DNA from 2 places in the Klebsiella sp. A52 genome. Region 2 is predicted to be linked to the other one. Evidence: predicted binding sites of a transcription regulator. Region 2 holds the regulator's gene; the other holds the start of a gene.

Region 1 (16,160 bases), 2.1 Mb from region 2:
GCGCCTGTACCTGATGACCTGCTGGCGACGGCCCGGCAGTGGCGGGAAAAAATGGTCTCGGCCGCGGCGGAAGCCAGTGATGAGCTGATGGATAAATATCTTGAGAGCGGTGAACTGAGCGAAGCGGAAATTGTGGCCGGACTACGTAAACGCACGGTCAGCGGCGAGATCCAGCCGGTGCTCTGCGGTAGCGCTTTTAAAAATAAAGGCGTACAGAGGATGCTCGACGCGGTCGTTGAATTCATGCCGTCGCCGCTGGATATTCCGGCTATTCAGGGTATTGATGACAAGGGGCAACCGGCGGAACGTCACCCGAGCGACGATGAGCCGCTGTCGGCGCTGGCGTTTAAACTCATGACCGATCCCTACGTCGGCCAGTTGACCTTCATTCGCGTCTATTCCGGGACGTTGAAAAAGGGCGATGCGGTTTTTAACCCGGTGAAGGGCAAGAAAGAGCGTATCGGGCGTATCGTGCTGATGCATGCCAACGATCGCCACGAAGTCGACGAGTTGCACGCCGGCGATATTGCCGCCTGTGTTGGTCTAAAAGATGTCACGACGGGCGATACGCTATGCGATCCGGATGCGGTCATCACTCTCGAGCGCATGGAGTTCCCGGAACCGGTCATTTCGCTGGCGATTGAACCGAAGACTAAGGCCGACCAGGAGAAAATGGGCATTGCGCTGCAGCGGTTGGCTTCCGAGGATCCGTCGTTCCGCCTGCACACCGATGAAGAGTCCGGACAGACGATTATCTCCGGGATGGGGGAGTTGCATCTGGAGATTATCGTCGACCGTATGAAACGCGAGTTTGGCGTTGAGGCGAATATTGGCCGTCCGCAGGTTACCTATCGGGAAACCATCCGTAAAACGGTGAAGGATGTGGAAGGTAAATTTGTGCGTCAGTCCGGCGGTAAGGGGCAGTATGGGCACGTCGTGCTGACACTGGAGCCATTGGCGGCGGGGAGCGGCTTTGTATTTGAAGATGCCACCAAAGGTGGGGTGGTACCGCGTGAATACATCCCTTCTGTGGAGAAAGGGCTGCGTGAAGCGATGGGCGCCGGCGTGCTGGCGGGCTATCCGGTCGTCGACGTTAAAGCGACTCTGACGTTTGGTTCGTATCATGACGTCGATTCGTCCGAGATGGCTTTCCGTATGGCGGCAATTTTCGGCTTCAAGGAAGGGGCGCGAAAAGCGGACCCGGTGATCCTGGAGCCGGTGATGCACGTCGAGGTGGAGACGCCGGAAGAGTACGCGGGGAATATTATGGGCGATCTCTCTTCCCGTCGCGGGATGGTGCAGGGGATGGAGGAGCGTTTCGGTAGCCAGATTATTCGTGCCGATGTGCCGCTGGCCGAAATGTTCGGTTATTCTACTACGCTGCGCTCGATGTCGCAGGGCCGCGCGACCTATAGCATGGAGTTCCATCATTACGCGGAAGCGCCGCGTAACGTGGCCGACGATATCATCGCCAGCCGCGCGAAAAGTTAAGTCAGTATTCCCGGGCTACGGTTACGGCCTGGCCCGGGTTAAACGATTTCCTGCGCATATTGCCACAGCGCTTTCAACAGGGCCTGTTTTTCACTATCGTCAGCGTACTGTTGATACAGCAACTGCAGTTCATCGGCATAGGCCTGCAAAAATTCCGGCGTAAAGACGTTACGGCGGTGCTCTAACCAACGCTGCTGTTCGTTTTCATCAAGCGTACCGGGGAAGTTACGCGCGCGGTAGTTAAACAGCAGGCGTTCAATGCGTTTATCAGCAAAGGTAATATCCAGCGCCGGCAGATTTCGGGGTTCGGTTTCCAGCACAATTTTCATCGCCGCGCGATCGGCATCGCTAAAGAATCCGTTGTAAAGTTGGGCGTCAACATTATCCGATGGCGTGAACGGTTCGGCTTCGGCATATAGCGCGACTACCTTTTCGCGTACCTGCGGATTTGCGCGCAGCAGTTGGGCGTTCTCCAGGCAGCGCTGAATATTAATACCTAAACGGTCGGCATCCTGCGGGCGCAACGTATTGGCCTGCGCCAGCACCGGGCATTTATTTAAATGCACCAGCTTAATTGGCGCTGCCGGTAAATCACCGAGTTCATCTCGTGGAGTATACAGGCGTTCGCGCAGTGTATCGGCATCGAGCTCCAACAACGGCGACATATCCCCCGCCAGATCAACCATAATCACCGCATTGCGGTTATCCGGATGCCAGGCTAGCGGCGCGACCAGGCTGGTGTTGCCGCGGGCGGCGCCGAACATACCGGAAACGTGGACTAGTGGTTTTAACTGCGGCACGTCGATCAACGTCGCCAGCTTGCGTTTATTACGATGACTGTACAGATATTCAAACAGACGCGGCTGATGGGTTTTCACCAGTTTCGCCATCGCGATGGTGGCGTACACATCGGCCATCGCATCGTGGGCATTACTATGCTCAATACCGTTTGCGACGGTCAGATGCTCAAGGCGGAAGCTTGGCAGTCCTTCTTCGTTATCCGGCCAGTTGATACCTTCCGGACGCAGGGCATAGCAGGCGCGCATTACATCCAGCAGATCCCAGCGCGAATTATCATGCTGCCAGCTCCAGGCATAGGGATCGTAAAAGTTGCGATAAAAAATATTGCGGCTGACTTCGTCATCAAAGCGGACATTGTTATAGCCGACGATACAGGTTTTCGGCACCGTGATCAGATCGTTGATGCGGCGGGCGAAAGCGGCCTCGTTGTCACCTTTGGCCAGCGCTTCCTGTGGCGTAATACCGGTAATCATTACCGCCTGCGGCTGCGGCAGATAGTCGTCCGCAGGCTTGCAGTAGAAGACTTCCGGTTCGCCAATGACATTCAGATCGCTATCGGTGCGGATGGCGGCGAACTGCGCCGGTCGGTCGAGCGAAGGGCTGGTACCGAAGGTTTCGTAGTCGTGGAAGAGGAAGGATTGTTGTTCGCGGTCAGCCATAATTGAAATGTAATCGCTCTGATAATCTATTTGATAGCCTGATTTTCCCTTATTAACATTGAAGGCGCAACTAAAGTTTGTCGCGGTTTTTAATGTCGTGGCGATATTATTTTTAAATAATATCGCCACGACCTCACATTGTTTATAGCCGTTGTTTAAGCCGCTTCATTCACTTTTATGCTGTTAGGCTTAATAATTTTACGACCCAGTGCAATTCCTCTCTTCTCAATGTATTTGTATAGATTTATGGCAATGCTATAAGTTATTGGTAAAATTATCACAGCAGCAATAACAAAACGGAGCAATGCAGGAAGTTGCACGTAGGACTGATGTTGAACAAGCCATCCAATCATCGGAATAACAATCATCAAATGCAACAGATATACCGAATATGATACGTCACCGAGGAACTGACTGAAGCGGGCGGAAAGTAACTTTCTGCTAAAGAAGACAATACCTTTTAGTGGCGATTTATCGCTATGAGGCATCAGAAGAATCGACATCCCAAGGATTATCATAACCTCAATGATCATACGGATAGGTGAAGTAAAGTAACCCATCAAAAATGCAGCGAGTGGAGAAAGTAATGCAACCATAACGTAGATCTTACGGTTCTCTGCTACGGCTTTATAGAGCAACATTCCTGATATAAATAAAGGTAGCTTGAATAAAATCATCGAGGGCATCGGGAATGCTGCGAAATATCCAGGGAAAATAAATGCAGCCATTACGCACATTACAATCAATGCCAGGCAAGTCCTAATGAAACCAATCCCCATGACCAGCATCATGATAAACGGGAAAAGGGCATAGTATTGCATTTCAAGCCCAATACTCCAGTCAGGAAGGACTGTCCTGAATGAATAATAAGGAAGGAAACCAAAGGTGAATGAGATGTGCGTTAACACGTTCGCCATTGATGAGTCGGTATATCTCGCGGTCTCAGTTTGCGTTTCAGGCCATGCCAGCGCGATAGCATCCCGGTAGTGACCAAAGGTTTCACCGAAAATAAATGCCACAATTAGAAGGAGATAATAAAGCGGAGCGATTCGGAAAAAGCGCCTTGTCCAAAATGAAATTACCGTTTTAACGGACATCCAGGGTTCGACGTGCTGCCTTTCAATGTAATTTTTAGCCATCAGATAACCGGACAGCAAAATGAAAAGATCGACGCCAAAATCCGGGTTGCTCAGGATAGGGATGTTGCATCGTGTCAAAATACAAATGTGACCGAGCAGGACCCACAAGGAAGCGTAGCCTCGTAAGCCATCAAGCTCAGGAGACCAGTTTTTATTCTGGCTCATCGTTACACCAATGAATATGTTTGTGAATTAGATGTTAATAGATAATATATGATCAGTTGAAATGTCTACATAGGAATTGTTTATGGAAAGTATTTAAGAATAACCTCATGAAGGTTTTTCATATTAATTTTTTATGACATGCATTTTTAGGTTTTTTCTTAATTACTTTTTGTGTTTGAGTGTTTTTAAATCCCATGCTAATTATGGGTGTTAATAGCCTCGTTAAAATAAATGGCGTTATATTAGATAGGTTAGTTGTTATGCTTTTTATTCATTATGAGCATCGATAAATCTACCATGTCATATTTTCTTGCAATTTAACCCTGATCTCTCAGGCGAACTTCCGTAAAAAGGACGGCGAATCTGTAAATCTTGAGGATATGCCGTTGAAAGGCCGTTTTTTATTTGCTGTAACTTTGCTCGCTTCGAGCGTTTCCTGCGCATTTGCCGCTGCTGATTTGCCCGTCACCGTGACGCCGCCTTCGATCCAGGCCGGTTCCTGGGTGCTGATGGACTACACTACCGGTCAAATCCTGACCGCCGGTAACGAACACCAACAGCGTAACCCCGCCAGCCTGACCAAACTGATGACCGGCTACGTCGTCGACCGCGCCATCGACAGCCATCGTATTACCTTTGATGATATGGTCACCGTCGGCAAAGACGCCTGGGCCAAGGGCAATCCGGTGTTTAACGGTTCTTCGCTGATGTTCCTTAAAGCGGGCGATCGCGTTAGCGTCCGCGATCTTAGCCGCGGACTGATCGTCGATTCCGGTAACGACGCCTGCGTCGCACTCGCTGACTATGTCGCCGGCGGTCAACCGCAGTTCGTCGCGCTGATGAATAGCTACGTTGAAAAATTGCATTTGAAAGACACCCATTTTGAAACCGTCCATGGACTCGACGCGCCAGGTCAGCATAGCTCCGCCTATGATTTAGCGGTGTTGTCGCGGGCCATTATTCACGGCGAGCCGGATGTCTATCATATGTATAGCGAAAAAAGCCTGACGTGGAACGGTATCACCCAGCAGAACCGTAACGGTTTGCTGTGGGACAAAACCATGAATGTCGATGGTCTGAAAACCGGCCATACCTCAGGAGCTGGTTTCAACCTTATTGCCTCTGCGGTCGATGGACAGCGTCGTTTGATTGCCGTGGTGATGGGGGCCGATAGTCCAAAAGGGCGAGAAGAGCAGGCGGCTAAGCTGTTGCACTGGGGCCAACAGAATTTTGACACCGTCCAGGTGCTACAAAAAGGTAAGCAGGTTGGCGTCGAACATATCTGGTATGGCGACAAAGAGCAGATCAAGCTCGGCACCGATCAGGACTTCTGGCTCGCGATCCCGAAATCTGAAGTTCCACGTATCAAAGCAAAATATGTACTGGATACTAAGGATCTGGAAGCGCCTATCGCCGCTAACCAACGCGTGGGCGAAATCTCGCTTTACGATGGCGACAAAGTGGTCGGTCATTGGCCACTGGTGACGCTTGAAAGCGTTGGCAAGGGCGGGATGTTTTCCCGTCTGAGCGATTATCTGCATCACGGCATTTAATCTCCGCACCCATGGGCCCGCCGCGCTCTGCGGCGGGCTTCATTCATTTCGCGCTTGTGGCGACTCTGTGAATCCGCGCACATACTGTTGTTCATCCGCCTGCTAAATTTGATGTATATTTATACAGTATTCTATCAACACTGGAGGTGCTATGAACTACAGCATTCAATCTCTCGACGCCCGCAAGATTGCCGGGTTTCATATGGTTGGCCCGTGGGAGCAGACCGTAAAGCAGGGGTTTGAACAACTGGCGGCGTGGGTCAGTCACCACCAGGTGCCGGCTCTGGAGTGGGTGGCGGTTTATTACGATAATCCGCAGCAGGTGCCCGCGGAAAAACTGCGTTGTGACACCGTTGTTACCGTGGCGGATGATTACGTCATCCCGCCGAATAGCGAAGGAGTCATCCTCACCGCGATTGCCGGCGGCGACTACGCCTGCGCCAGCGCGCGGGTCATTAACCATGATTTCTCCACGCCGTGGCTGCAGTTCTTTGACAGCCTGCTGCAGAGCAGCGATCTTCAAATTGCTGATAAACCCTGTTTTGAAATCTACCTTAACGACGGCAACCAGGACGGTCACTGGGATATTGAGATGTATGTGGCGGTGAATCGCGTCGGCTAATAAACCTTTATCCCTGATTTTGACAAGGTTTCTTACACTAGCTCAGTGCGCTTGCGAAAAAAGCGGCTACAATTGGCTTTTTCTGTTTGCCGGAGCAGGCCGTGCGCGCTGATAAATCACTTAAGCCATTTGAGATCCGACTGTATCGTCATTACCGAATTGTGCACGGTATCCGCATTGCGCTGGCTTTTGTTCTGACCTTCTTGCTGGTGCGTCTGCTGAACGTGCCGGAGGGCACCTGGCCTTTGATCACCCTGGTGGTGGTGATGGGGCCTATCTCTTTCTGGGGCAATGTGGTGCCGCGGGCCTTCGAACGTATTGGCGGCACTATCCTCGGTTCGGTATTGGGGCTGGTAGCGCTCAAACTCGAACTTATCTCACTGCCAATTATGGTGCTGTGGTGCGCGGTGGCGATGTTCCTCTGCGGCTGGCTGGCGCTCGGCAAACGGCCCTACCAGGCGTTGCTGATCGGCATTACGCTGGCGGTGGTGGTGGGCGCGCCGCCGGGCGATATGAACACCGCGCTGTGGCGAAGCGGCGATGTCATCTTCGGTTCACTGTTGGCGATGCTGTTTACCGGTATCTGGCCGCAGCGGGCGTTTTTGCACTGGCGCATCCAGATGGCGAATTATGTCACAACGTTTAATCGGCTGTATCAGGCCGGTTTTTCGCCGAATCTGGTTGAGCGCCCGCGGCTGGAAAAACATCTTCAGAAAGCGCTCAATGACGTGGTGAAAATGCGTGGGTTGATAACCCCGGCCAGCAAAGAAACGCATATTCAGAAAGCAATCTTCGAAGCCATCCAGACCGTCAGCCGTAATCTGGTATGCATGCTGGAACTGCAAATCAACGCTTATTGGGCCTCTCGTCAGGGCCATTTTGTGATGCTTAACGCCCAGACTTTGCGCGAAACCCAACGGATGACCCAGCAAACGTTGCTGACTATCGCCCATGCCCTGTATGAGGGAAACCCGCAGCCGGTTCGCGCCAACACCGAGAAGCTCAACGAGATCGTGGTCGAGTTGCGACAGCTTATCAAAGAGCATCAGGACGATAATCTGTCGGAAACGCCGATTCACGGCTATGTTTGGCTGACCATTGAGCTGGCGCGCCAGCTTGAGCTGCTGTCGCACCTTATTTGCCGCGCGCTGCGCAAATAAAAGGCAGATACGTGCGCGAAGTGAACAGGTTGCTTCGATTCAGCAACATTTAGGGTTATGATAAACGCAAAGGAAAAAACATTGTCATCAGCGACTGCTAGCAGTTATGTTAGCCCTATAGGGCAGTCGCTTTAGCGAATCCGAATCTCAAATATTAGGGGTGTAAAAATGGAAACAACTAAGCCTTCTTTCCAGGACGTTCTGGAGTTTGTTCGTCTGTTCCGTCGTAAGAACAAACTGCAGCGTGAAATTCAGGACGTTGAGAAAAAGATCCGTGATAACCAGAAGCGTGTCCTGCTGCTGGACAACCTCAGCGATTACATCAAGCCGGGTATGAGCGTTGAAGCCATTCAGGGTATCATCGCCAGCATGAAAACCGACTACGAAGACCGCGTTGACGATTACATCATCAAAAACGCCGAGCTGTCGAAAGAGCGTCGCGATATCTCCAAAAAACTCAAAGTGATGGGTGAAGCCAAAGTCGGCGAATAAACTACCCACTTCTTCCGGCGGCATTGCAGGCCGCCGGATTCCTCCATCTTCCCGCCTTAAACCTCCGTATAAGCATCGCCCTTTAAGCCGACAGTTTGTTATACTGCCGCCGTGAACTTATTGATACCGGAAGGGTTTATCACATGCAGTCCCAGCTTCAGGTACCGCCGCGATGATACTAATTACCGGCGGCGCGCGTAGCGGCAAAAGCCGTCACGCCGAATCTTTACTCCAATCCTGCGCGTCGGTGCTCTATATCGCCACTTCAGCCGTTATTGACGATGAAATGGCCGCACGCATTCAACATCACCGTAATAGCCGTCCGGCGCACTGGCGTACTGCAGAGCGCAGCCGTGACCTGGCGCCACTCATTACCCCCGATTATGCACCCGATGAAGCCATTTTGCTTGAGTGCGTCACTACACTGGTCACCAATATTCTGTTCGCTGAAGGTGGGGAAACGGATCCTGATGAATGGGATTATGCAGCGCTGGAAAGGATAGTCATGCAAGAAATCACTCAACTGATTGCTGCCTGCCGCGCCTGCCCGGCGCCGGTGCTGTTGGTCACCAATGAAGTGGGGTTGGGAATAGTGCCGGATAACCGGCTGGCGCGGCATTTTCGCGATATTGCCGGGCGCGTGAATCAGATGCTGGCCGCGGCCGCCGATGAGGTGTGGCTGGTTGTTTCAGGGATAGGAGTCAAAATCAAATGATTAAATCGTTCTTCGCCACGCTTTCTTTTATGAGCCGCTTGCCGGTTCCGGCCCGCTGGTCACAGGGGCTGGAAATCGATCAATATGAGCGCGGGATCGTCACTTTCCCACTGGTGGGGTTACTACTTGGCGCGATTGCCGGGCTGGTGATGCTGGCGCTTCATGCCTGGTGCGGCCTGCCGTTGGCCGCGCTGTTTGCCGTACTGGCGCTGGCGCTGCTGACCGGCGGTTTTCATCTTGATGGCCTGGCGGATACCTGCGATGGGATCTTTTCCGCCCGCCGCCGCGAACGGATGCTGGAGATCATGCGCGATAGCCGGTTGGGGACGCACGGCGGACTGGCGCTGATCTTTGTGCTGGTGGCGAAGGTTCTCGTCATTAGCGAACTGGCGCTGCGCGGCACCTCGATGCTGGCCGCGTTGGCTGCATCTTGTGCCGTGGCGCGAGGGATGTCGGTGCTGTTGATGTACCGCCAGCGCTATGCCCGGGAGCAGGGGCTTGGTAACGTATTTATTGGCAAGGTGACTTTCCGACAGACCGTCATTACCCTGGCGCTATCATTGGCGCTGGCAACGCTGCTGCTGGGCCTGCATGGCCTGCTGGCTGCGGTTATAACGCTGCTGGTGATATCGGCGCTTGGTCAGGCGCTGAAGCGCACGCTGGGCGGGCAAACCGGCGATACGCTTGGGGCGGCCATTGAACTGGGCGAAGTTATCTTTTTACTGGCGTTGCTATAGAGCATATATCGCGCTGACAGGAAGCATATGAATACATTAACTGAATGGTTAGCAGCCATCCCGCGACTGGACGAAAGCGCGATGTCGCGCGCTGGTGAGCATATTGACGGGTTGTTGAAACCGCCTGGCAGCCTGGGGCGTCTGGAATCGCTGGCGATTCAGTTGGCAGGCATGCCGGGTCTACAGGGCGCGTTACGTTTTCCACGTAAAACTATTGTGGTCATGTGCGCCGACCACGGCGTCTGGCATGAAGGCGTTACCGTCTCGCCACAGGCGGTGACCGCGATTCAGGCGGTCAATATGACCCGTAAGAATACCGGCGTTTGCGTGCTGGCAGCGCAGGCGGGGGCTGATGTTCAGGTGATTGACGTCGGGATTGACGCCGAACCCATCCCTGGTCTGGTGAATATGAAAGTGGCGCGCGGTAGCGGCAATATTGCCTGCACCGCGGCGATGAGCCGGGAGCAGGCCGAAACGCTGCTGCTGGCGAGCATGCGCTACACCCGTCAGCTTGCGGAGCAGGGCGTGCGTCTGTTCGGCGTGGGCGAATTAGGAATGGCTAACACGACCCCCGCTGCGGCAGTAGTCAGCGTGCTGACCGATCATGATGCCGGCGATGTTGTAGGCATCGGCGCGAACCTTCCAGTATCGCAGCTGGCGCACAAGGCGGAAGTCGTACGCCGGGCGATAGCGGTCAACCAGCCTTCAGCGGGCGATGGCCTCGACGTGCTGGCAAAAGTGGGCGGTTTTGACTTGCTCGGGATGGCCGGGGTCATGCTGGGCGCCGCTTCCTGCGGATTGCCGGTGATACTTGATGGTTTCTTATCATACGCGTCGGCACTGGCGGCCTGCCGGATTGCCCCACAGTTGCATCCGTATCTGATTCCGTCGCATCTGTCGGCGGAGAAGGGGGCTCATATTGCGCTGGAGCATCTGCAGTTGAAGCCTTATCTGGATATGGGGATGCGCTTAGGCGAAGGCAGCGGCGCGGCGTTAGCGATGCATCTGGTCGAGGCGGCAGGGGCAATGTTCAACGATATGGGGACGCTGGCGGAGAGCAATATCGTGCTGCCGGAAACCCGTTAACCGGCTTCGGGGCGCCGACCGGCCCCCCGAAATAGTGCTTACAGCGCCTGCTGCCACACGCTTTGCGGCAGCAGATAAACATCCGCTTCTGCTTGCATGCCGTCGGTGACGATATGACGAATGCCGCTGGCCATCACTGCAAGGGTGACATCAAACGCATTCAGGCTATCGCCAAAACCGGCGGTAAGGTTGAGCATTGAGCCATCGGCCATCAGATAGATTGTTTTCTCCGGCAGCCGATAAGCGTTGATATAGGGCATAACCTCTTCATGCGGGAACTGGCGCAGGTGTTCGCAGTCAATCTCTTCCGCCACGTGGCCGACGTTGAGAATAAACACGCCATCTTTAGCGCTGTCCAGCGCCAGGCTGTTGACCACTTTCTTGCCGCCGGTGGCGGTGGCTACGACGTCGGCTGATGCGATTGCATCCTGTAAATCCACGACATGCCAGCCGTCATAAGCGGCCTGTAAACGGCGCGCCGGATCGATTTCCGCCACCATGACCTGGCCGCCGAAGGCTTTTGCCGCCGCCGCGACGCCTTGCCCGACCAGGCCGTAGCCGATCACCAGCACTTTTTTCTCATGTAGGGTAAGGTGAGTGGTCTGGAAGAAGGTGTGCCAGGCCGTCAGGCCAACCATATGGCGGTTATGTAGCCCTTCTTTGACCGGCAGATCATCCCAGTTAAAGATAGGGTAGCCGGGGCGGATATCACCGAGACGATTGACGCCGGAGCCGGTGGCTTCAAGGCCGGCGACGACATTGCCGAACTCGCCGCGCTGGTGGAGCAGGGTGGTAATATCTGCGCCCATCTCACAAAGGTGAGTTGGCCCCCAGGCGATGGCTTTTTCCCATGATTGCTGCCAGTCGGTATCGCTCATATTGCGCCAGGCGCAAGCTTCCGCGCCGCGTTCTACTAGCCAGGCGACGACCTCATCCTGCACGGTGGTTGGGTTACAGGTGGTCAAAAAGACTTTCGCCCCTTTCTCCAGGAGCCCCTGCACCAGCGGGATCATTTTCATATCCAGATGCATACAGCAGGCCAGGCGTACATGGCTGAGGTCGGGAAGGGCCGCCACCTGGCGCAGGGTACGCGGCATATTCTGGCTGGCCCATGCCACTTCTTTCGTTAAATTTGTCTTATTATTCACCGTATTGTGACCTTTAATCCGTAGAGTGGGTTTAACCCCGGTGGGGAAGATGATTCTAACGCAGCATGTAAAAATCACATAACCCGCACTGCCCGATAAAGTTGCAAATAATAGGCATCATAAATACATGGTTGTTAATGAAGAGTTAAATTAAGACAATGAAATATAATTTCTTCCTATGATGTGAGCGATTCGTTCGATGTTACGCGTTTTACAGCGCCCGCTATTTTCCCGCGCGCGTATTTTCCTCGGCCGTTTAAAACCCCACGCTTTACCCGTTGCGAAAAAGCATATTTTATTGGGCTCAATCGGTGCCGGAACGGGTCTTGCCGTCACCAGCATGTTCAGCCACTGGCTGCTTGGCGAGGTGAATCTGTGGTTTATTGCGCCGATGGGCGCCTCGGCGGTATTGCTATTTGGCGCGCCCAGCAGCCCGCTTGCTCAGCCCTGGTCTATCGTCGGCGGCAACGTGCTTTCGGCGCTGATCGGCGTCACGGTGGGGCTGTTAGTGCCGGATACAGCGATCGCCTGCGGCCTGGCTGCGGCGCTGGCGATCGCCGGGATGTGCTTTTTGCGTTGCCTGCATCCACCTGGCGGCGCGGTGGCGCTCACGGCTATTCTTGGCGGCGCCGGCGTACACAGTGAAGGCTACCAGTTTGTACTGACGCCGGTGCTCCTGAACTCCATGATGCTGGCGCTGCTGGCGATTGTCTTCAATAACCTGGTCGGTCGCCGCTACCCGCATCCGCTGGCTGCGGAAGAAGTGAAGCCGAATGCGGTACCGATGGGGATTACAGTCACTCGTGCAGATATTCATGCCGCGCTGCTGGAGGGGCAATTCCTCGATATCGATGAGGACGATGTTCAGGAGCTACTGGAGAATATCGAACAGCAGGCTCGGTTGCGTCTTGCCGCCGATCAAAAAGCGCGCTAGTGACGCTGTTAACCCACTCGTTGCAGCGTCTTAGCTAGCGACAGCCTGAATCGCTCGATGAGGTCGGTTTCACCCGGCAATAATTCGGCGAGGGTAATCGTTTTGTCCGCGCCATAGACCTTGCCGCTACCGAGCTGCGCCTCAATACTGTTGGCCGCCTGATGCGCTGCCTGCAGGTCGGTATCCAGTAATATCACCGCATGGGCCAGAACGATGTGCCCCTGGCTTTCGGCTACGGGCCGCCAGTACTGAGCGGTACCGGCAATCTTGCGCGCGTTCTCTCCCTCGCCGCAGGCAAGGTTATAGCGCCCGTCGCAGAAGGAACCGCTGACGGCCTGAAATTGGCTTTCGACGCCAAAGGTCGCCAGCGTGCGTTGCAATATTCCACACAACAACAGATAAATAGGTTCGGCGGCTTCGCCTAACGGCTGGGTTACCGGCCAGGCAAGACTCAGGTTGAGGATCCCCGGCCCCTGCGGCACCAGCCCGCCGCCGGAGCGACGGATCCATACCGGCCAGCCGCGGGCGGCAAAGGCTTCGCTGACCGCGGGCAGATTGGCGAATTTCCGGTAACTGCCGGGTACTACGAACCCCTGCGGCGCCTGCCAGAGCTGAGCGACGGCTTCACCGCGGCGTGCGCGCTCGAACAAAGGCTGTTCGGCGAGCGTTGGATCATTGCAGCGGACAATGGGCAATTCGTCGGCGTTGAACCCGTCAGGCCAGCAGTCCGTATTCTGTGGTGTTATCACGAAGCCCCTTTTTTATGCCGGATGGCGATTTTTCATCAACATCGCCGTGACGGCAGAGATCAGGCAGCCGACCGTCAGATAAATCGCCACGCTGTGCCACGAGCCGCCAGAGAAAGTGACCAGCGCGGCGGCGATGAAGGGCGTGAAACCGCCGCCGACCACGCTGGCCACCTGGTATCCGACGCCTGCGCCGCTATAGCGATAGCTGGCGCCAAACATTTCGGTAAACATCGGTTGCTGCACGCAGACCACCATATCATGGGCGATGTTGGCCAGCATCAGGGCAAAAAACAGGATCCAGAACAATGAGTGCTGCTCCAGCGCCATAAAGAAGGGGAAGCCGCTTAATGTCCCGATCAGCGCCCCGGTAATATAGATCCGACGGCGGCCAAACCTATCCGCCAGCCACGCAAAGCAGGGAATGGTAAAACAGCTAATACCGCCCACCAGCAACCCAATATTGAGGAACAGTTCACGCGGCAGGCCGAGGTTTTGCGTCGAGTAGTTGAGGGCGAATGCGGTCACGATATACATCGTTAACAGTTCACACAGGCGCAGGGCGATGATTAATAAGAAGGCACCCGGATGGCGTACCAACGCTTCCAGTACCGGCAGGCGTTTTTTCTTCGCGGCGGGCGTTTTCTGCAACTGCTGTTCAAACTCCGCCGACTCGGCCATGCCGTTGCGGATCCACAGTGCCGCCAGTACCAGCACTACGCTAAACAGGAACGGCAGGCGCCAGCCCCAGCTCAGGAACTGCTCATCGGTGGTGAAACTGCTGACAAGCGATACCAGCCCAGTAGAGAGCAGCAGACCGACGCCGTAACCCACCTGCACGCCGCTGCTATAGAACGCTTTTTTGTTTTTCGGCGCGCTTTCAACCGACAGCAACGCCGCGCCGCCCCATTCGCCCCCGACGGCGAAGCCCTGCACCGCGCGCAAAATCACCAGCAAAACCGGCGCCCACCAGCCAATCTGGTTAAAGGAAGGCAGTAGGCCGATACAGGCGGTGGCGATCCCCATCATCCACACGGTCATCATTAGCATGCGCTTACGGCCTAAACGGTCGCCAAAATGGCCGAAGATAATGCCGCCGAGCGGGCGGAAGAGGAAGCCGACACCGAAAGTCGCGAAGGCTGCCAGCGTGCCCATCGCCGGGCCAATTTGTGGGAAAAATTCGCGGTTGAACACCAGTGCGGCGGTGATGCCGTACAACAGAAAATCGTACCAGTCGACGACGGCGCCGGCAAAGCTGCCCCATGCCGCGCGACGAGCGCGATTAAGAGAACCAACCCCCTTGCCGGAGTCGGGTGAAATAAGCGTTGAGTCCATGTCTGTCCTGTTTGTTGCTAATTTGTTATTATTTGAATGAGACGTTTTCTTATCTTCGCGCCGTTAGGGAGATTACCGCGCACAAGTTCAACTGAAAAGTTTTTTACCTGCAGGAAAGACAATAAAGTAAAAAATGTCTAAATCGAACATTTAATTTCCACCGCTGGCGCGGGTTAACTGTTGACCATGACTGCTATTTTATTTTTGTCGCCCCACTGGGACAGCTTTTAAGAATTCACGTAAATGGTTTACAATTACTATCTCCAACGCTGGATATGGTGGGTGATATGCGTCTAATTTTTGCAGTTTTATTTTATGTTTTAGTTTTACCTAATGCTTTCGCAGAAAAACTGCCTGCGCCAACGGGCAAACCCGTTTTAACCATTTCAGGAAAGATTACCAATACAAACGAAGGCGATACCGCCGTATTTGACGTTGCCGCGTTAGAAAAATTGGGCAATGAGACAGTGATCACAACCACACCCTGGTATTCAGGAAAAGTGCGCTTTGACGGTATTTCACTTAGCAAACTTATGGACTTAGTGGGTGCGCAAGGTAAGACGGCGAAAGTGATGGCTCTGAATGATTATACAACCGAGGTGCCGGTGGAGGATTTTCATAAATTCCCGGTGATCCTCGCGCTGAAGATGAATGGCGAATATATGCGCATTCGTGACAAAGGGCCGCTTTTTATTGTTTATCCCTACGATAGTAGCGCGGAGTTACAGAACCAAATCTATTATTCCCGCTCGGCATGGCAGGTTTCAAAGATTATAATTGAGTAAGGCTCTGATCTTGAATCGAATACTCACTGCCATTATTTTGTCGCTTTTTATCGTCACCGGATACATTACCTATCTGGTGCATGAGCGGCAGAGTGAGCTGCAAAAATTAACACGTTACACCGACTCGTGGTCCGTATCCCAGATGGTCTCTGAATATATGCGTCTTGAGGCTCGTTTAAGCGCCCTGGCGCTGAACGTGAAGGGGACCGACCGCGATGAGGTACGCCTGCGCCTGGAAATAATGATGAGCCAGATCGAGCTGCTACAGCAGGGCGATCTGGGCCAGTTCATCAGAAAAAGCGAGCAGCGGCAGGCCACGGTTACCAGTCTGATTCAGATCCTCGATCAACTCGATCGGCAACTGGACACCATGACGCCTGAGCAGATGGTGACTCTGTTGCATACCATGAGTAAGTTGGATGGCCCGATGACCTCACTGGCCTCCATGACCCTGGCGCAGGACTTTGATGTCGTTAATCTTACGCACGATAAGATTCAGCATCTTTATTACATCTATTCGGTGATTTCAATCTTGCTGATTACGATGTGTATTTCTCTGGGTTTATTGATGCTTCGGCAAAATAATAACTTG
Region 2 (16,160 bases):
ATGTTAGCGCAGGCTGAAAAGCTTTGCGTGCAACGTGGCGTACGCCTGACCCCGCAGCGTCTGGAAGTGTTGCGTCTGATGAGCCTGCAGCAAGGGGCGATTAGCGCCTACGATCTGCTGGATCTGCTGCGAGAAAAAGAGCCGCAGGCGAAGCCGCCCACGGTCTATCGCGCGCTGGAGTTTCTGCTGGAGCAAGGTTTTGTGCACAAAGTGGAATCGACCAACAGCTATGTACTGTGCCACCTTTTCGATCAGCCGACCCACAGTTCGGCGATGTTTATCTGCGATCGCTGCGGCGTGGTCAAAGAAGAGTGTGCGGAAGGCGTAGAAGATATTATGCATACGCTGGCGGCCAGAATGGGCTTCGCTCTACGGCATAATGTGATTGAAGCGCACGGCCTGTGCGCTGCCTGCGTGGAAGTCGAAGCGTGCAGCGCCCGCGAACACTGTCATCACGATCATACCATCCAGATTAAAAAGAAAGCCCGCTGAGTCGGGCGACATCAGCGGGAAGCTACGGCATATCACTATGCCGTTAGACAGGCATAAACAGGGGGTCAAAACCACATTTGCTACCAGCGCGTATCGTTCTTACGCTCCCAGTCAGACACCTCTTTTTCGGCCTGATCTTTCGCGTAGCCGTAACGTTCCTGAATTTTACCGACTAGCTGATCGCGCTTCCCTTCAATGACCGTCATATCGTCATCGGTCAGTTTACCCCACTGTTCCTTGGCTTTACCTTTCAACTGTTTCCAGTTACCGCTGATTTCGTCTTTATTCATCATTACGTCCTCATGATTCGGTGGGTTAACAGCCCGTTTTGTTCCGGACATGGTAATAACTATAGATGACAATGCTGACACCGATTAGTTATTCGGAATTTTTAACCATCAGGCCAATTGAACACGCTGGGAGAATTTTCCCGGCTCGCGCTGCGCTCGGCCGGGATATTTGCATTCAGGAGGGTGAATTAAACCAGGTGCCACGCTGCCAGTGGCGGCGCCAGATGAGCGCCAGCGAAAGCCCACGCAAAGCTAGGAACACGGCCAGCGCCAGCCACAGGCCGTGGTTGCCGAGCACGGGCACAGAGAGCAGCGTCACCGCAAATCCCGCGGCGGCCACCGCCATGCTATTACGCATCTCCGCGCCGCGCGTTGCGCCGATAAACATGCCATCCAGCAGATAACACCAGACGCCAATCACCGGCAGGATCATCTGCCAGAACAGATAGCGGTCGGCCAGCTGCTGCAATGATGGGATAGAGGTCAATAGCGCGATGATATGCTCACCGGCCACGCTGTAGATTAACGCGAACGCCAGCGCGACCATTCCCGACTGCCGACAGGCCGCGCGCCAGACTTCCAGCAGTTGGCTACCGTCACGCGCGCCGTAAGCCTGTCCGGAATGGGCTTCGACGGCATAGGCAAAACCGTCCAGCGCGTAAGCGGTAAAGGTCAGCATGGTCATCAGTACCGCATTGACCGCCACCACGTCGCTGCCCAGACGGGCGCCGAAGACGGTGATGGCGCCAAAGCAGAGCTGCAGTAGCAGCGAACGCAGCATGATGTCGCGATTAAGCGCCAGCAGGCGCCGCATATTGCCGCGCCAGGCTTCCTTCAACATGGCAAGCGTCACGCCGCGCAGCGCCAGCACCCGTTTCGCCATTAGCAGGCCGATGATAAAGGTAGCGTATTCCGACAGCGCCGTCGCCAGTGCCGCCCCCTGCACGTTCATATGCAGCCCCATTACCAGCCACAGGTCGAGCACGATATTCAGCAAGTTGCCGACCACCAGCAGGATCACCGGGGCGCGGGCGTACTGCACGCCAAGCAGCCACCCTAACAGCACCAGGTTAGCCAACGACGCCGGGGCGCTGAGCCAGCGGATTTCGAGGAACCGCCTGGCCTGCTCCAGTACCGCCTCGCTGCCGCCGACAATATGTAGCGCGAGGTCAATGAGCGGCATGCGGAACAGAACAATGAGCAGCCCGGCGGCCAGCGCCAGGATCAGCGGTTGCACCAGAGCGCGCGCCAGCCGCTGCGGATCTTTGGCGCCGTAGGCCTGAGCGGTTAAGCCAGTGGTGCTCATTCGCAGGAACAACAGCAGCATAAAGAGGAAACTGGTGGCCGTCGCGCCGACGGCGACGCCGCCAAGGTATACGGGGCTATCAAGATGGCCGACAACGGCGGTATCGACCAGCCCCAACAGCGGAACGGTAATGTTCGAGAAAATCATCGGTAGCGCGAGGCGCCACAGTGCTTTATCGGCGGCGTTGAGCAGCATGCAGAGGGACCAGACAGAGGAGGAACATCGCAGCGTCATGCATCATGATGACGCTGCGTTAGGACGGGAGTTACAGCCACTCACCGTTACGGATCACGCCGACGGCCAAACCTTCAATGGTGAAGCTCTGCTGGCGCAGATCGACGACGATCGGGGAAAACTCGCTGTTTTCCGGCAGCAGTTCAACGACGTTGCCCTGCTTTTTCAGACGTTTTACGGTGACTTCTTCATCGATACGCGCGACGACGACCTGGCCGTTACGCACGTCCTGAGTTTTATGCACCGCCAGCAGATCGCCGTCGAGGATACCGATGTCTTTCATCGACATCCCGCTAACGCGCAGCAGGAAGTCGGCATTTGGTTTAAACATCGCCGGGTCAACCTGATAGTGACCTTCAATATGCTGCTGCGCCAGCAGCGGTTCGCCTGCGGCGACGCGGCCGATCAGCGGCAGTCCGTGTTCTTCTTCCGTCAGCAGACGAATGCCGCGTGAAGCGCCGGAGACGATTTCAATCGCGCCTTTACGCGCCAGCGCTTTGAGGTGTTCTTCCGCCGCGTTTGGGGAACGGAACCCCAAGCGCTGAGCAATTTCCGCACGCGTCGGCGGCATGCCCGTTTGGCTGATGTGATCCCGGATGAGATCAAACACCTCTTGCTGCCTGGTCGTTAACGCTTTCATTCCGCCCCCTGGGTGTATATACAGTTATGCTGTGAGTATATACAGCTAATGGTGATTTTGGAACCACATATCATATAAAAATCAGGAGATTCTTTGCGTTTTGCGAGCGTTGCCGACAAGACTTAGCGGTAATGCGACCACAACAGCATAGTCCAGGTGATCAACGCGATGATTATCGCCAGCAGTACCGCCGCCGAGCCCATATCCTTGGCGCGCCCGGAAAGCTCATGATGCTCAGGCCCGATACGGTCAACCACCGCTTCAATCGCGCTGTTAAGAATTTCGACTATCATCACTAACAGGACCGAGCCAATGAGCAGGACTCGCGTAATGATATCGACATCCAGCCAGCAGGCTATCGCCACGGCCACAATGGCGGCGACGCCTTCCTGGCGGAAAGCGGCTTCGTTCACCCACGCCGCGCGGAAACCTTTCCAGGAATAACCTGCTGCTTTAATGATTCTGGTTAACCCAGTGGTATTATTGGCCATCAAAAAGAACCTTTTAATGTAAATGACGTCGCTGAGTGTACGTGTTTGCCGTGTGACAACGGAAATTTTGTACGCTTTCTGTTATTCTTGCCGCGCATTTGCATGATTAACCAGAGGCTTCACATCGTTTATGTCCGGCTGGCAACGAATTTACTATAAATTACTGAATTTACCATTACGGGTGCTGGTAAAAAGCAAGTCTATTCCGGCAGAACCTGCTCAGGAATTAGGGCTCGATACCTCGCGTCCGATAATGTACGTCTTGCCTTATAACTCCAAGGCGGACCTGCTGACCCTGCGCGCCCAGTGCCTGGCGCATGACTTACCCGACCCTTTTGAACCGCTGGAAATCGACGGCACCCTGCTGCCGCGCTACGTTTTCATCCACGGCGGCCCGCGCGTGTTTACCTACTACACGCCGAAAGAGGAGTCCATTAAGCTGTTCCACGACTACCTGGATCTGCACCGTAATCATCCCGATCTCGACGTGCAAATGGTGCCGGTCTCGGTGATGTTCGGCCGCGCCCCGGGTCGCGAAAAAGGCGAAGAGAATCCGCCGCTACGCATGCTTAACGGTATTCAGAAATTCTTCGCCGTCTCCTGGCTTGGCCGCGATAGCTTCGTGCGTTTCTCGCCTTCTGTCTCTCTGCGCCGCATGGCGGATGAGCACGGTACCGATAAAATCATCGCCCAGAAGCTGGCCCGCGTGGCGCGTATGCACTTCGCCCGTCAACGTCTGGCCGCCGTCGGCCCGCGTCTCCCTGCCCGCCAGGATCTGTTCAATAAGCTGCTGGCATCGAAAGCTATCGCCCGCGCGGTAGAAGATGAAGCGCGCAGCAAGAAGATTTCTCACGAGAAGGCCCAGCAGAACGCCATCGCGCTGATGGAAGAGATTGCCGCTAACTTCTCTTATGAAATGATCCGCCTGACTGACCGTATTCTCGGCTTCACCTGGAACCGTCTGTATCAGGGGATTAACGTGCATAACGCCGAGCGCGTACGCCAGCTGGCGCATGACGGCCATGAGATTGTCTATGTGCCCTGTCACCGTAGCCACATGGACTACCTGCTGCTCTCTTATGTGCTTTATCATCAGGGGCTGGTGCCGCCGCATATCGCCGCCGGCATAAACCTCAACTTCTGGCCGGCCGGGCCGATTTTCCGCCGTCTGGGCGCTTTCTTTATTCGCCGTACCTTTAAGGGCAACAAGCTCTACTCCACGGTATTCCGCGAATATCTTGGCGAGCTGTTCAGCCGTGGCTATTCGGTGGAATACTTCGTCGAAGGCGGGCGTTCCCGTACCGGCCGTCTGCTGGATCCGAAAACCGGCACCCTGTCGATGACTATCCAGGCAATGCTGCGCGGCGGTAGCCGCCCCATCACCCTGGTGCCGATTTATATCGGCTACGAGCACGTGATGGAAGTCGGTACCTACGCCAAAGAGCTGCGCGGCGCGACAAAAGAAAAAGAGAGCCTGCCGCAGATGGTGCGCGGCCTCAGCAAACTGCGTAATCTCGGCCAGGGCTACGTTAACTTCGGCGAACCGCTGCCGCTGATGACCTACCTCAATCAGCACGTGCCGGAATGGCGCGAAGCCATCGATCCTATCGAAGCTGTCCGCCCTTCCTGGCTGACGCCGACGGTGAATAATATCGCCGCCGATCTGATGGTGCGCATCAACAATGCCGGGGCGGCCAACGCCATGAACCTGTGCTGTACGGCGCTTCTGGCGTCGCGTCAGCGTTCTTTGACCCGTGAGCAGCTGACCCAGCAGTTGGATTGCTACCTCGACCTGCTGCGTAACGTGCCGTACTCCACCGATTCGACCGCGCCGACGGCTTCCGCCGGCGAGCTTATCGACCACGCACTGCAGATGAACAAGTTCGAAGTCGAGAAAGACACCATCGGCGATATCATCATCCTGCCGCGCGAGCAGGCGGTGCTGATGACCTACTATCGCAACAACATCGCCCATATGCTGGTGATGCCGTCGCTGCTGGCCGCTATCGTGACCCAACATCGCCGCATCACCCGTAGCGAAGTGCTGCGTCATGTCGAGATGTTCTATCCGTTCCTGAAAGCCGAGCTGTTCCTGCGCTGGGAAAAAGAGGAGCTGGCGGGCGTTATCGATGCGCTGATGGCAGAGATGCAGCGTCAGGGCCTGGTGGTGCTGAATGGCGATGAGATGAGCGTCAACCCGGCGCACTCTCGTTCCCTGCAGCTGTTGGCCGCCGGCGCGCGCGAGACGTTACAGCGCTACGCGATCACCTTCTGGTTGTTGAGCGCCAACCCGTCCATCAACCGCAGTACGCTTGAGAAAGAAAGCCGCACCATGGCGCAGCGTCTGTCGGTACTGCACGGTATCAACGCGCCGGAGTTCTTCGATAAGGCGGTGTTCAGTACTCTGGTGCTGACCCTGCGTGACGAAGGCTACATCAGCGATACCGGCGATGCCGAGCCGGCAGAGACCCTGAAGGTCTACCAGATGCTGGCGGATTTGATTACGTCGGATGTACGTTTGACGATTGAAAGCGCCGCTCAGGACGACGCATAACGTTGCGGCTTCTGTTCCCCGGCTCGCGCCGCGAGTCGGGGAAAGAAGGATTTACTGCAGATAGCTCATCGCCAGACCGAGAAACAGCACCAGCCCAACGTAGTTATTATTCATAAACGCTTTGAAGCAGTTATCGCGTTCGCGCTTGAAGATAAGCTTCTGCTGCCAGACAAACAATCCCGCCGCGATAAACAGCGACCAGTAGAATTCCCAGTTCAGCCCATTTAGCCAGCCCACCGCGCCCATTAATACCAGCACGGCAACCTGCAGAATACCGATAATCAAACGATCGTTTTCACCGAACAGGATCGCCGTCGACTTAATGCCAATTTTGACATCATCGTCGCGATCGACCATCGCATACTGGGTATCGTAGGCTACCGCCCACAAAATATTGGCGAGGAACATCAGCCAGCAGCTGAGCGGCAGCGCTTCACTTACCGCCGAGAAAGCCATCGGGATCGACCAGCCAAAGGCCGCGCCCAGCACTACCTGCGGCAGATGGGTATAGCGCTTCATAAAGGGGTAGACCCAGGCTAGCGCCAGCGCCGCAACCGACAGCAGGATGGTCATGGTATTGAGCGTCAACACCAGCAAGAAGGAGAGCCCCACCAGTACCGCGAACAATATGCGCGCTTCTTTTTCCGTGACCTCGCCGCTTGGTAGCGGGCGACGAGCCGTACGCTTAACGTGACCATCAAATTTACGGTCGGCATAGTCATTCACCACGCAGCCGGCGGCGCGCATCAACCAGACGCCAGCGACAAATACCGCCAGTATCCACAGCGGCGGCACCCCGGGTGATGCCACCCATAGCGCCCACAGCGTCGGCCACAGCAGCAATAGCGCGCCGATTGGTTTGTCAGTACGCATCAGGCGGTGAAACGCCAACAGCTTATTCTGCGTCAGACTCCACTCCATTTTCTCTTCCTCTTAATACAATGGCGATGCAGGCAGAAAAAGCTCTGTCAGCAGCAGCGGTTTGCCGCTCAGCCGGAGACGGGAACGTCGCCCCCACAGCTGTGCACTACGGCCAATCTCAATAAAATCACGGGTTAACGTCGACGACGTAAACAGATACCGGCCCAGCGGCGTCTGCCCCAGCTGCTGCAGGGCTAATTCCGGGCCGCATAGCGTCGATTCCGGCACGAGGGTACGACCGGCAAGCCAGGGTTCGCCATCGGCGCAAAGAATGATTTCCCGCAGCCAATAACGCGCTTCTTCCGGCAATAGGGCTTCTTCGCCCGCCAGCGCGTCGCGCCCGACGAAACCTTCGTTAATCATGGTCACGGTGACCTTTTTCCCTTGTTGCTCAAAGCGCTTGGTCATTGAGTCTTCCAGCAACAGCCAGTCGCGCAGCGGCGCGTCCAGCTCGGGTATGGCGGCAAAATAGCGCAGCGCACGCAGTTGCGTAAGCGCAGGATGTGGCATGCCTGATTCTCCGGTACAAAACGTGCAGGCATTGTATCGCAGAATAGCGTTTTGAGGGCGGGCAAACGTCAATATACGATCATCCGCGCAACAGGCATGCAACAGTTGCCGCTGCGCGAGAAAAAAAAGTGCGTCCAGGCGGACGCACCTAAAGGCTGTGCCTAAACATCAGCATTGTGGGGAGACGGTCACCCCTTGCCTTTTACACTGCTGATAAAGGTGGAACGAGCAGATTTCGAGCCGAGACGTTCAGCTTCGTTCATCAATTTAAGGGCTTTATCGATATCGCCTTGTTTAACCGCTTTCTTGATACCGTTGTTGAAGTAGGTTTCGGTATCGTCAAGCATCGGTTCGCTTTTCGCCGCAGGGGCGGCAGCGACCGGCGCGACAACAGGCGCAGCGGCCGGGGCGTTATAGACCGGCGCCGCGGTATTGCCGACGGTCACCGGGCCCGGGCCGGAAGATCCAAACAGCGGGCCCACCAGCACGCTGGAACTCGAAGACGTTTTCACCTTCAGGCTCAAGGTGCCGTCAGTGGTATGTTTAGCGATCGGATCCGGAATGTCCGGCACCGCGTTACCGGTGCCTTTCGCGTAGGCTTTCGCCGGGTCGATTAATTTGGTGGTCTGCTGCAGATCCTGCGGAGTGGTAAACACCAGCACATAAATTTTCTGCTGTCCCAGCGCCGGCGTCAGGCGCATTACCCCTTCCAGGCGGTCGGCGCTCATCACGCCCGGCTCCAGATAAGTGAAATAGCTGCTCGGGAAGAAGGCGGACGGCGTCATGCTCTGATCGAGGATCAGCACGTTTGGCGCATAGACGCTGGTCTGTTTGTCGACCTCGCTGGTCAGCGTCAGGGTTAACTCGCCGATATTGGCCGGTACGCTATAGGCCACCACCGGCCCGGCGATACCGGGAACATTCAACGTTTGGCCGGCGATCGCCACTTTAGAGGTTTGGGTTTTCGATTGATCGACCGGCGTCCAGGTCAACTGCTGCAGCGAGGAGGCCGGGATGGACGGCGCGGCAGAGGTATTCTGCGGCACGAAATTGACATCAGCAAAACTGACTGCGGGTACGCTGGCCAGCAGGCCGGCGGACAGGCAGAGGGCAACGAGACTTTTCTTCATATTCATTGTTATCACCTCAATTCCTATGGCCGAGCGTTAGCCAGGCAATAGCGCGCTGGGCCGAAAATAGAGGGGCTGATGCCCCTCTTTTACTCATCATGATGCGGATAGCATTACCACCAGATTTCCATCTGGGCGCCGAAGGTCCACTCATCGTCGTCGCCGCGGCTGGAAGTGTTGATACCGGTACCAGAGGTATCGCGCATGGCGACGCCGCTATCGGTGTAACCCCACTTCTCATCCCACTTCGCGTAGGTGGCGAACAGACGAATTGCCGGACGGGACCAGATGCTGTCGCCCGCCTGCCACTGTTGCGCCAGGGTGATTTTGTACTGGTTGTTGCTGTCGCCGGTTTTCTGCGATTTGACGTTGTCGTAGCCGACTTCCAGCAGGGTGCTCATGATCGGCGTCCATTTGTACATAGGACGTACGCCGACGGTCCACCATTTGGTACCGTTGTTGTTGTCCAGGTTGACGTCCTGGTACATGGCGACGTACATCATGTCCCAATCGTCCGCCAGAGAGACCGCGCCGTGGTCAAGCACACGCCACATGGAACCATCGTTATTAATGCTGCCGCCCTGCGGTACGCCTTTACCGTTGGAGGTCATGGCATCGGTCGCGTACTGCAGAACAAATTTGTTGTAGCCTTTCAGGATGCTCTGGGTATGTTCAGCGGTGAACATCCAGCCATCTTTCGATGCATCCGGCTGCAGGTAATAGTCATCCGGCACGTTGGTGTGACCATAGTCCACGCCCAGCTCCAGCGTACCGCCCGGGTTGGTTTCCATCTGCGCTAAACGCACGTCGAAGACGTCGTTCGGTACCAGATGATCGTAAACGCGTTCGCCAGTCAGCGGATCGCGGTCAGCATAGGTTGCCGAGCCGCCGGATTCAGAAGAACGAGTGGCGGCCAGAGAGAGTTTACCGAAGCCCAGATCGATGTTTTCGATACCGGCGCCAGGACCGGAAATATCCCAGTAGTAGAAGTCGATCATGTGAACGTCATGACGCTGATAGAAGCGCTTACCGGCCCACAGGGTTGAACCCGGCAGCCAGTCGATCAGGTTTTTACCCTGCACGTTAACTTCACGGAAGGCCGGGCTGGTAGATTCCCAGTCGTTCTGCTGCGATACCGAGTAGGCAACGTTGGTATCGAAGTAGAAGCTCTTATCGCCCTCTTTCCACACTTCCTGGCCCAGTTTCAGTTCAGCGTAAGTTTCACATTCGTTACCGAGACGGTATTTACTTTGAGCGCCGGTGGCCTGGAAGCACTGCTGTTCGCCGCCGCTGCCGGTCCAGCCAATACCGGAACGAGCGTAACCGTGGAAATCGACAGCCAGCGCCTGGGCAGACATCACGCCCGCCGCAACGGCTACCGCCAGTGGAAGTTTGCGCAGAGTAATCATCATTCTATCTCCTGAGATCATTGCTTTTCTTTGAACACTTCCCCGTCGGCCGCCGCATGGTTGGCTGCACGCTGGGTTCGCGTCTTCTTTTAATGGGGAACCTTATACGCCCGGCTCTTTATGCAACCGACGACAAGCGGTGCCATCCTCACGGAATAAATGGCAGCGCTCCGGCGGCAAACCGATGGCGAATGTGGCTCCCTCTTCTACCAACACCACGTCATTCTGGCGGTACACCAGGTTCTGACGGATGGCGGGGATCTGGATATGAATTTGCGTTTCGTGACCAAGCTGTTCGACCACCTGCACTTCGCCCTCAAGGGTGACATCGGCGATGTCGCTCGGCAGCAGGTGTTCCGGGCGGATGCCCAAAGACATATTGGCGCCGACCTGAACGTGAGCGCTGTCTACCGGCAGCCAGACCTGCTGGCGGTTCGGTAGTTCGACTTGTACCTGTTCGATGGCGGTCGCGGTGACTTTGACCGGCAGGAAGTTCATCTTCGGCGAACCGATAAAACCCGCGACAAAGCGGTCTGCCGGATAGTGATAAAGTTCCAGCGGTTTTCCGACCTGCGCGACGCGGCCGGCGTCCAGCACCACGATTTTGTCGGCCAGGGTCATGGCTTCCACCTGATCGTGGGTGACGTAAATCATCGTGCGACCGAGGCGCTTATGCAGACGGGAGATTTCGATACGCATCTGCACGCGCAGCGCGGCATCGAGGTTGGACAGGGGTTCATCAAGCAGGAAAACCCGCGGCTCGGCGACCAGGGTACGGCCGATGGCCACGCGCTGACGCTGGCCGCCGGAGAGCGCTTTCGGCTTACGCTCCAGCAGGTGCGCCAGCTGTAAGACCTCAGCGACTTGAGTTACGCGCTGGTTAATCACCTCTTTTTTCGCCCCGGCCAGCTTCAGGCCAAAAGACATATTTTCGGCAACGGAAAGGTGGGGATAGAGCGCATATGACTGGAATACCATGCCGATGCCGCGCTCGGCGGGCGGCACGTCGTTCATTCGGGTATCGCCAATAAACAGATCGCCGCTGGTGACCGTTTCCAGTCCGGCGATCATACGCAGCAGGGTGGATTTGCCGCAGCCCGACGGTCCTACAAACACGACGAACTCCCCATCCTGGATCTCGAGATTGATATCTTTAGATACCACCACGTCGCCCCAGGCTTTCGTTACATTTCGTAGCTGTACGCTCGCCATGCCCTTCTCCCTTCGTTACAACCTGTCACTTAAAGACACATTCAAGATGGGCTGACTATGCGGCATTCATTACGTTGGCAAATCCTCCACCCCCCGGGTTTTTGATGGGGGAGGAGACGGGAGGATGAGAAACCGCCTCTCGCCGCCGGAAGTTCCCGGCACAACGTCATTTCGTGATCGAAGCGACAAAAACGGTGGCTTTTTTATGTGCTCCAGGGCCCATTACCGGCATTTCTGCAATGCGGATCACATAAACGGCGGGCGGGGCGTAGACATAGGGAGGATGGAAAGAGGTTGTTAAAAAAGGAAACTCATCAGCGTTAAACCACTCAAGTGTATCCACGAGCACATCACCAAATAGGACGGGTATATGAAAATCAAAACTGGCGCTCGCATCCTCGCGCTGTCTGCATTGACGACGATGATGTTTTCCGCCTCTGCCCTCGCAAAAATTGAAGAAGGTAAGCTGGTTATCTGGATTAACGGCGATAAAGGCTATAACGGCCTCGCTGAAGTGGGTAAAAAGTTCGAAAAAGATACCGGCATTAAAGTTTCCGTAGAACATCCGGATAAGCTGGAAGAGAAATTCCCGCAGGTTGCTGCCACCGGCGACGGCCCGGATATCATTTTCTGGGCGCATGACCGTTTTGGCGGCTACGCGCAGTCCGGCCTGCTGGCGGAAATCAGCCCGGATAAAGCTTTCCAGGACAAACTCTATCCGTTCACCTGGGACGCCGTACGCTACAACGGCAAACTGATCGCTTACCCGGTGGCGGTGGAAGCCCTGTCGCTGATTTATAACAAAGACCTTGTCCCGAACCCGCCGAAAACCTGGGAAGAGATCCCGGCGCTGGATAAAGAGCTGAAGGCGAAGGGTAAGAGCGCGCTGATGTTCAACCTGCAAGAACCGTACTTCACCTGGCCGCTGATTGCCGCCGATGGCGGATACGCGTTTAAGTTTGAAAACGGCAAATACGACGTGAAAAACGTCGGCGTTGATAGCGCCGGCGCGAAAGCCGGCCTGACCTTCCTGGTCGACCTTATTAAGAATAAACACATGAACGCCGACACCGACTACTCCATCGCGGAAGCGGCTTTCAACAAAGGCGAAACCGCGATGACCATCAACGGTCCGTGGGCGTGGTCCAACATCGACAAAGGTAAGGTTAACTACGGCGTCACTCTGCTACCAACCTTCAAAGGTAAACCGTCTAAACCGTTCGTTGGCGTCCTGAGCGCCGGGATTAACGCCGCCAGCCCGAATAAAGAACTGGCGAAAGAGTTCCTCGAAAACTACCTGATGACCGATCAGGGTCTGGAGTCGGTCAACAATGATAAACCGCTGGGCGCCGTGGCGCTGAAATCCTTCCAGGAGAAGCTGGAGAAAGACCCGCGTATCGCCGCCACCATGGCTAACGCCCAGAAAGGCGAAATTATGCCGAACATCCCGCAGATGTCCGCATTCTGGTATGCCGTCCGTACCGCGGTTATTAACGCCGCAAGCGGCCGTCAAACCGTCGATGCCGCGCTGAAGGATGCACAGGGCCGTATCACCAAGTAATACCGTCGCACACGTGCCGGATGGCGGCATAAATGCCTTATCCGGCCTACACGCCTTGTAGGCCGGATAAGTGCAGCGCCATCAGGCACTTTTGTCGACAGATATTTAACGTTGTAGAGGATGATCCCCATGGATGCCGTTAAAAAGAAACACTGGTGGCAAAGCCCGCAACTCACATGGTCTGTGATTGGTTTGCTGTGCCTGCTGGTGGGTTACCTTGTTGTTTTAATGTACGCCCAGGGGGAGTACCTGTTCGCCATCATGACGCTGATTTTAAGCTCGGTTGGCCTGTATATCTTTTCCAATCGCAAGGCCTATGCCTGGCGCTATGTTTATCCGGGTCTCGCCGGGATGGGGCTGTTTGTTCTGTTCCCGCTGATCTGTACTATTGCCATCGCCTTCACCAACTACAGCAGCACCAACCAGCTCACCTTCGAACGTGCCCAGCAGGTGCTGATGGACCGTTCTTTCCAGGCCGGCAAAGCCTATAACTTCTCACTCTATCCGGCGGGTGACGAGTGGCAGCTGGCGCTGACGGACGGTGAAAGCGGTAAAAATTATCTCTCCGAGGCCTTTAAATTCGGCGGCGAGCAGAAGCTGACGTTAAAAGAAGCCGATGTCCTGCCGCAAGGCGAACGCGCGAATTTACGCGTAATCACCCAGAACCGCGCCGCGCTGAACCAACTGACCGCCGTGCTGCCGGATGAAAGCAAAGTGATTATGAGTTCGCTGCGTCAGTTCTCCGGTACCCAGCCGCTGTACGCGCTGGCCAACGACGGCACGCTCACTAACAACCAAAGCGGCGTGAAATATCGCCCCAACGACAACATCGGCTTTTATCAATCCATCAATGCCGACGGCAGCTGGGGCAATGAAAAGCTGAGCCCGGGTTATACCGTCACCATCGGCTGGGATAACTTCACCCGCGTTTTCCAGGACGAAGGGATCCAGAAACCGTTCTTCGCCATTTTCGTCTGGACCGTGGTGTTCTCGGTGCTGACGGTGATTTTGACCGTCGCCGTGGGAATGGTGCTGGCCTGTCTGGTGCAGTGGGAAGCGTTGAAGGGCAAAGCGATTTACCGCGTGCTGTTGATTCTGCCGTATGCGGTGCCGTCATTTATCTCAATCCTGATTTTCAAAGGGCTGTTTAACCAGAGCTTTGGTGAAATCAACATGATGCTGAGCGCGCTGTTCGGCATTAAACCGGCCTGGTTTAGCGACCCAACCACCGCGCGCACGATGATCATCATCGTCAACACCTGGCTGGGCTACCCGTACATGATGATCCTGTGCATGGGACTGCTGAAGGCGATTCCGGACGATCTGTACGAGGCGTCGGCGATGGATGGCGCGGGGCCGTTCCAGAACTTCTTTAAAATTACGCTACCGCTGCTGATCAAGCCGCTCACGCCGCTGATGATTGCCAGCTTCGCCTTTAACTTTAACAACTTCGTGCTGATTCAACTGTTAACCAACGGTGGCCCGGACCGTCTCGGCACCACCACGCCGGCCGGTTATACCGACCTGCTGGTGAGCTACACCTATCGCATCGCCTTTGAAGGTGGCGGCGGTCAGGACTTCGGCCTGGCGGCGGCTATCGCCACGCTTATCTTCCTGCTGGTTGGGGCGTTAGCGATTGTGAATCTGAAAGCCACGCGCATGAAGTTTGATTAAAGGAGATAACGATAATGGCTATGGTCCAACCCAAATCGCAGAAGCTACGTTTATTTACCACGCATCTCCTGCTGCTGATTTTTATCGCCGCGATTATGTTCCCGCTGCTGATGGTTATCGCTATCTCGCTGCGCGAAGGCAACTTCGCGACCGGCAGCCTGATCCCGGATACCATCTCCTGGGAGCACTGGCGTCTGGCATTAGGCTTCAGCGTCGAACACGCCGATGGCCGGGTAACGCCGCCGCCATTCCCGGTCCTGCTGTGGCTGTGGAACTCAATTAAGGTGGCCGGGATTACTGCGATCGGCATCGTCGCCCTCTCCACCACCTGCGCTTACGCTTTCGCCCGTATGCGCTTCCCGGGTAAAGCGACGTTGCTCAAAGGGATGTTGATTTTCCAGATGTTCCCGGCGGTACTGTCGTTGGTGGCGCTGTATGCGTTGTTCGACCGCCTCGGTCAGTATCTGCCTTTCGTCGGCCTCAACACTCACGGCGGGGTGATCTTCGCCTATATGGGCGGTATCGCGCTGCACGTCTGGACGATTAAGGGCTACTTCGAAACTATCGATGGTTCACTGGAAGAAGCGGCCGCGCTGGATGGCGCCACTCCGTGGCAGGCCTTCCGCCTGGTGCTGCTGCCGCTGTCGGTGCCGATTCTGGCGGTCGTGTTTATTCTGTCGTTCATCGCCGCGATTACCGAAGTGCCGGTGGCCTCGTTGCTGCTACGCGATGTGAACAGCTATACCCTGGCGGTGGGGATGCAGCAGTATCTCAATCCGCAGAACTACCTGTGGGGTGACTTCGCCGCGGCGGCGGTACTGTCGGCGATTCCGATTACCGTCGTCTTCCTGCTGGCTCAGCGTTGGTTGGTCAACGGCCTGACGGCGGGCGGGGTGAAAGGTTAAGTTTCATCATGTTAGACCCTTGTTTTATCGCCCCAAATTTCAGAGAGGGTGGGATGTGGTACACGACCCCAACCGGGTACGGCAGCCCACCTCTCCCTGAAAAAGTAGGGCAAATGCCACTGCAATCCTCTACTGGACCCTACATAAATTTCATTTGTGATTGTCGGTCAAGCGGCCCTGGAGGCCGCTTTTTTTATTCCCGTTTCAGGCGGTTGGAATTACACAACCACAGGGTAATCACCAGGATAAGGATCGCCGCAGAGTAAATCAGCACCGCCATTGGCGACTCATGGTCGACGATAATAAGCCGTACAATCGCGGTAATGCCGATATAGACGAAATAACGCAGCGGGAAGTGAAAACCGGACTCAAAGTATTTCACAATCAACGCGATAAATTCGAAGTAGAGAAAATAAACCACCAGCCCTTCGACCAGCTTGTACTTACTCACCGGCTCCGGCGTAAACAGCACGTGCGCCAGATGCAGGGTCTCCTTTCCCAGGAACACCACCAGAATAATTCCCAGGCACAATAGCGCCAGGTTGAGCACGGCCTGCATGGCCTTCGCAACAAAATTAACCAGCGGACGATATACCGACGGCATAGTGACACCTCAAATGCATGAACGTTATTGATCTGTATAGCGCAAAAGTGTGATCCAGATCTACTTCACTTTGCGAGCAGCATCGGTCCTTCAACGCGGTAAATGCAACTAAGAGAAAATTTTACTTCCTACAATGCTGTGAGCAAGTTAACTAAATCATCCGTTACGCTTAGGACAAAACCAAATAAACAACTGAAATTTAAAGAATTTACCATTTGAAACAGTTA

The links. Region 2 encodes LexA, which represses DNA repair genes until DNA is damaged. Its sites were predicted from a motif close to TNCTGTATGTACATACAGNA; they were not measured.
Region 1: a site for LexA is predicted at 5,918-5,937, ahead of sbmC (DNA gyrase inhibitor SbmC). Genes of this name have one in related genera too.

What each region holds. Positions count from the first base shown of each region.
Region 1 is NZ_CP074437.1:3,137,489-3,153,648, forward strand. Features, by position in the region: gene fusA (elongation factor G) at 1-1,491, shown strand, start outside; gene sbcB (exodeoxyribonuclease I) at 1,530-2,951, opposite strand; gene KGA69_RS14775 (acyltransferase family protein) at 3,107-4,255, opposite strand; gene dacD (serine-type D-Ala-D-Ala carboxypeptidase DacD) at 4,642-5,808, shown strand; gene sbmC (DNA gyrase inhibitor SbmC) at 5,960-6,430, shown strand; gene KGA69_RS14790 (FUSC family protein) at 6,532-7,590, shown strand; gene KGA69_RS14795 (DUF496 family protein) at 7,759-8,082, shown strand; gene cobU (bifunctional adenosylcobinamide kinase/adenosylcobinamide-phosphate guanylyltransferase) at 8,255-8,797, shown strand; gene cobS (adenosylcobinamide-GDP ribazoletransferase) at 8,794-9,534, shown strand; gene cobT (nicotinate-nucleotide--dimethylbenzimidazole phosphoribosyltransferase) at 9,562-10,620, shown strand; gene KGA69_RS14815 (adenosylhomocysteinase) at 10,659-11,768, opposite strand; gene KGA69_RS14820 (HPP family protein) at 11,968-12,702, shown strand; gene KGA69_RS14825 (lipoyl protein ligase domain-containing protein) at 12,711-13,451, opposite strand; gene shiA (shikimate transporter) at 13,464-14,783, opposite strand; gene KGA69_RS14835 (putative pterin-binding protein) at 15,071-15,568, shown strand; gene KGA69_RS14840 (putative bifunctional diguanylate cyclase/phosphodiesterase) at 15,579-16,160, shown strand, end outside.
Region 2 is NZ_CP074437.1:1,022,731-1,038,890, forward strand. Features, by position in the region: gene zur (zinc uptake transcriptional repressor Zur) at 1-492, shown strand, start outside; gene KGA69_RS04765 (CsbD family protein) at 573-782, opposite strand; gene dinF (MATE family efflux transporter DinF) at 958-2,283, opposite strand; gene lexA (transcriptional repressor LexA) at 2,354-2,962, opposite strand; gene KGA69_RS04780 (diacylglycerol kinase) at 3,085-3,453, opposite strand; gene plsB (glycerol-3-phosphate 1-O-acyltransferase PlsB) at 3,584-6,007, shown strand; gene ubiA (4-hydroxybenzoate octaprenyltransferase) at 6,059-6,928, opposite strand; gene ubiC (chorismate lyase) at 6,941-7,438, opposite strand; gene malM (maltose operon protein MalM) at 7,627-8,574, opposite strand; gene KGA69_RS04805 (maltoporin) at 8,682-9,980, opposite strand; gene malK (maltose/maltodextrin ABC transporter ATP-binding protein MalK) at 10,080-11,189, opposite strand; gene malE (maltose/maltodextrin ABC transporter substrate-binding protein MalE) at 11,560-12,750, shown strand; gene malF (maltose ABC transporter permease MalF) at 12,880-14,424, shown strand; gene malG (maltose ABC transporter permease MalG) at 14,439-15,329, shown strand; gene psiE (phosphate-starvation-inducible protein PsiE) at 15,523-15,933, opposite strand.